2 regions of the Cernens ardua genome follow, and region 2 is predicted to be linked to the other one. Evidence: predicted binding sites of a transcription regulator. Region 2 holds the regulator's gene; the other holds the start of a gene.
The links. The regulator sigma-54, encoded in region 2, starts transcription at its own class of promoters, with help from an activator protein. The targets are predictions, from matches to a motif close to TGGCACNNNNNTTGCTNT.
Positions count from the first base shown of each region.

Region 1: the regulator sigma-54 is predicted to act here: its motif matches at 758-775, upstream of LMG33818_RS00715 (NRAMP family divalent metal transporter).

Region 1 covers NZ_JBPCZH010000001.1:138,132-140,340, forward strand. Annotated here, with positions in the region: gene LMG33818_RS00710 (GntR family transcriptional regulator) at 1-390, opposite strand, end outside; gene LMG33818_RS00715 (NRAMP family divalent metal transporter) at 842-2,104, shown strand; gene LMG33818_RS00720 (putative hydro-lyase) at 2,197-2,209, shown strand, end outside.
Region 2 covers NZ_JBPCZH010000001.1:690,991-693,199, reverse strand. Annotated here, with positions in the region: gene hpf (ribosome hibernation-promoting factor, HPF/YfiA family) at 47-361, opposite strand; gene LMG33818_RS03095 (RNA polymerase factor sigma-54) at 598-2,037, opposite strand.

The DNA.
Region 1 (2,209 bases), 550 kb from region 2:
GTTAGCGGTGCCCACGGCGATCCAATCACTGTTCTTCTCTGCTTCACGAGCACGTTCCAACGCTTGTTTTATGGCGTTCAACGCAGGATGGTGGGGCGTTGACTTCTTCACAGCTTCACACTCGATCATACGGCGGACCTGAAAAATATCGTAGATGGCCGCAGCACCGGGACGAGTGACAAATACGCCTCTATGAGGAATATGAGTTAATAGGCCGGCATTGGTCAATGCGCGAAAACTTTCTCTTAGCGTATTGCGTGAGACGCCCAGCTCTTCCGCCAAATGAACTTCAGAAAGCCGCTGATCGGGCAATAATTGGCCTTTTGTCAGACGTGTTCTGATTTCGTTAACCACTTGATCTCGCAAATTAAGGGTTGGCGCTTCTTTCATGCATGTCGCTCCTTTCTCCTTCTTCCAAACTTCCTCTATTTAAATATTCTGGCATGAATCTGTAGATATCACGTAATAAATAATCAGAAATTCCACGTTATCCATTTTATACAAGTGCGATCAAGTTATGAGGGGCTCTTTTGCATATGTAAGTGCAAGGGGAATAATCAGGCACTTAAAAGGATATGCCTAAACGAATATACACAGAGAGTGTTCAATTGAGTTTTTTCGTGTGCACCATTCTGGAGCAACAAGAATGTTTTATGTGCACAAACGGAAAATACCCGAAACCATGAGCATATTGTTCAACAACATTGTATGGATTGTTCCAAAATAAATCGCTCATTCCCTTACAAGAACGTCAGACTGGCACAGTACTTGCCTTGAACGAAGAAATATTTCATTCGCAACTCAGCGCATGATCATCAAGGGCAACATCCGGGGGTTCTTTATGAATGATAATGCTCAACCATCTGGGGTAGCTGAATCACACGTTTCGTTATCCAGCGTAAAAAACAGACGGTCTTCTCTTGTTGCGGCCATTTTTCTGATGGCAACGTCGGCGATAGGCCCCGGTTTTATTACTCAGACGGCTACCTTTACTGCGAAAATGGGCGGCGCGTTTGCCTTTGGTATCCTCGCCTGTATTGTCATTGATTTCATTGTGCAGCTGAATGTCTGGCGTATTGTGACACTAACGGGCAAGCGTGCTTCTGACATTGCCAATGAGGCACTTCCTGGCTCGGGATACGTGCTGGCGATTTTGGTGCTGGTAGGTGGACTGGTGTTCAATGTTGGCAACATTGCTGGAGCGGGTTTGGGCCTTAATGCTTTATTGGGTATTTCTCCTCAATGGGGAGGGATTGTGAGCGGTGTTATTGCATTGGGTATTTTTCTGTATAAACGCGCTGGTCTGATTGTTGACCGTATCATGATTGTTCTTGGTCTGTTGATGGTGGTGTTAACTCTGTTTGTGGCTTATGCCTCGCATCCACCGCTTGGGGAAGCCTTACGCCAGACCATTGTACCCGATACCGTTGATTTTGCCTCTATCACAACGATTATTGGTGGCTCTGTAGGGGGGTATATCACTTATGCCGGCGCACATCGTTTGCTCGACAAGGGCACAGTAGGGAAAGAACATATAGGTGAAGTTTCTCGTGCTGCCTTTAGCGGGATTTTAGTGACAGGCATTATGCGTTACGTCCTGTTTATTGCGATCCTTGGTGTCGTGGCTAGTGGAGTCACTCTGGATGTCTCTGGTGCAACGGCCAATCCAGCAGCGCAAGCATTCGAAGTGGCAGCGGGTAAAACCGGGCTTGCCATATTCGGATTCATCATGTGGGCGGCAGGTATTTCGAGTGTCATCGGTGCAGCGTATACATCGATCAGTTTTCTCACAACCTTTGCGCCTGCTTTGACCGAACGTGGTAGGCATTGGGCGACTGTTCTCTTTATTCTTATCACGTTGATTACGTATGCCTGTATTGGCAAGGCCCCTTCAGCACTGCTGGTATTTGCGGGCGGCTTTAATGGGTTGATTCTTCCTCTGGGTTTGACGTTGTTCCTTTATGTCGGCTGGCGGCGCTCGGATTTGATGGGCGGATATCATTATCCACGCTGGCTCCTTGTATCGGGCGCTGTCGTGTGTCTAATAACGTGGTCGATGGCGGTTGATTCCATCGGGACTGTTTTTTCATTTATTGGTCTGTAAGTGAGGCTTTTGGCTGCCTCTTGTCTATCAGGGTTTTCATCCCTTTTTGGCAGCCGGTAATAATTGATACAGGAATAAGGACGCCACAGCTTATGTCGTACCCTG
Region 2 (2,209 bases):
AATCATGGCTAAATAAATACGCTTCCAGTACGTATGGCCCTAATGATCAAAGCCCCAGGGAGCCCACGCCTTTTGAATGCGCCTGCACTTTTTCCTTGTATTTAACGAGTTGCCTGTCCATTTTATCAATCAACGAGTCGATAGCAGCATACATGTCACCGCGCTCATCAGCACCATGCAGATCCTTGCCGGCAACATTCAAGAGGCAGGCGGCCTGCTTTCTTCCCTTTTCAACCGAGAGTGTAACTTGCACATTGGCGATATTGTCGTAGTGACGCGTTAGGCGGGCCAGTTTTTGTTGGATGAAACCGCGAAGGGCTTCGGTCAATTCGATGTGATGGCCAGTGATGTTCAGTTGCATGACTTGCCTCCTGGTGGCGTGGCACCTTGTTGACGTAACAGCTTCTAAACGTATGTATGTGCTTTTCAATAAACGACTCGAAATAAAAGAACCTGTCTTATTGAATGTCGCTCTCTCACTGTAATCTGTTCGTCATGAAGACGACAAGAACCATTTTAGATTAAATACAGGCCTTATTGATGTCATACGGTTATAACGGCCTGGTCTGTATGCAACCTGACATGATTATACCGCTTCTAGGCGAGTCGTTTACGCTCGGAGGAAGCAGGTATACCCATGGATTCACGGTATTTGGCAACAGTGCGCCGTGCCACCATGATGCCGCTTTCTGCCAATGCATTGACCAGGCTGGCATCCGATAATGGTCGCCGTGCAGGCTCTTCATTGATCAGCTTTTTGATGCGTGCCCGAATAGCGGTACTGGCGTGTGCTTCATTATCCTGCCCCACATGGCTGGAGAAAAAGTATTTCAGCTCAAACACACCGCGTGGTGTGTGAATATATTTATTGGTCGTCACGCGGGAGATAGTCGATTCATGCATCCCTACTGCCTCCGCGATATCGGCAAGAATCAACGGCCGAATACCTTCTTCCCCTTTTTCAATGAAATCACGTTGACGAATAAAGATTTCGCGTCCTACTTTCAGTAACGTTTCATTGCGGCTGGAAAGGCTTTTAAGTAGCCAGCGTGCTTCCTGAAGATGTTGTTTGAGAAAAGTGTTGTCATCGCTTTTATCCGCCCGCCGTACCAGTGCCGCGTAATCGGGTTGAATACGCACTCGGGGAAGGGCGTCAGGATTAAGCTCGACGTGCCACCCCGAGCGACGATGATAAGCCAGCGTCAGATCAGGGATCACATAGCTATCAGTATGATGGGTGAAGCGCTGTCCTGGGTAAGGGTCCAGCCCACGGATCAACGCAATAACATGTTCCAGCGCCTGCTCATTCAGCCCCAGACGGCGTTTCAACAGTTTCATATCGCACGCTGCCAGCGGCTCAAGGAACTGGCGAACGAGCCGCTTTGCCTGTGCCAGATTGGCTGTATCGGCAGGCAGTGTCTCAAGTTGTAGCAACAGACACTCTTGCAGGTTACGTGCAAAAATACCGGTTGGCTCAAGCGACTGCAGCTCAGTCAGAACGTTTTCAATGCGTGCAAGGTTAGCATTCACGACATCCTGTTGTTTGAGGCTCTGTTCAATATCCGTCGTGCTGGCACGCAAGTAACCGTTTTCATCCAAACTATCCAATAATGTTTCGACAATGGCACGCTCTGTATCATCGAAATCGCATAGCTCGATCTGGCGTTGTACGACACTGTAAAGTGTCTCCTTGCTCGCATTTCGTTCGTGATCCATCGTATTGTCTGACACGCCACTGCCACTGCTGATGCTGGCAAGCGTTGCATCCTGGAAGGTATCGCTCCAGTCGTTATCCAGTGCCAGCTCCTCAGGGATATCGCTCGACCATTCCCCTTCTTCATTGGTCAAAGGCTCTTCGCTGCTTTCGGCATCGTAAAAGTCTTCTTCCAGTTCGAGCATGGGATTGCTTTCGAGTGCAGTCTGAATCTCCTGATTCAACTCAAGCGTGGACAACTGCAGCAGCTGGATAGCCTGCTGAAGCTGCGGCGTCATGGTTAAATGAGCACCGAATCGAAGTTGGAGTGAAGATTTCATCATGGTCGGGTATCTATCAAAATAATCAGTCGATACCTCTAACGCTATACCGCCTATTCCTTTGTGTGCAAGCGAAAAATATAAATTGATAGCAATTATTATGCCACTACTAAAAAAACGATTATATTGAAATAATATGGCTAATATTTTATGGTTTTGAAAATTTTATTCCTTT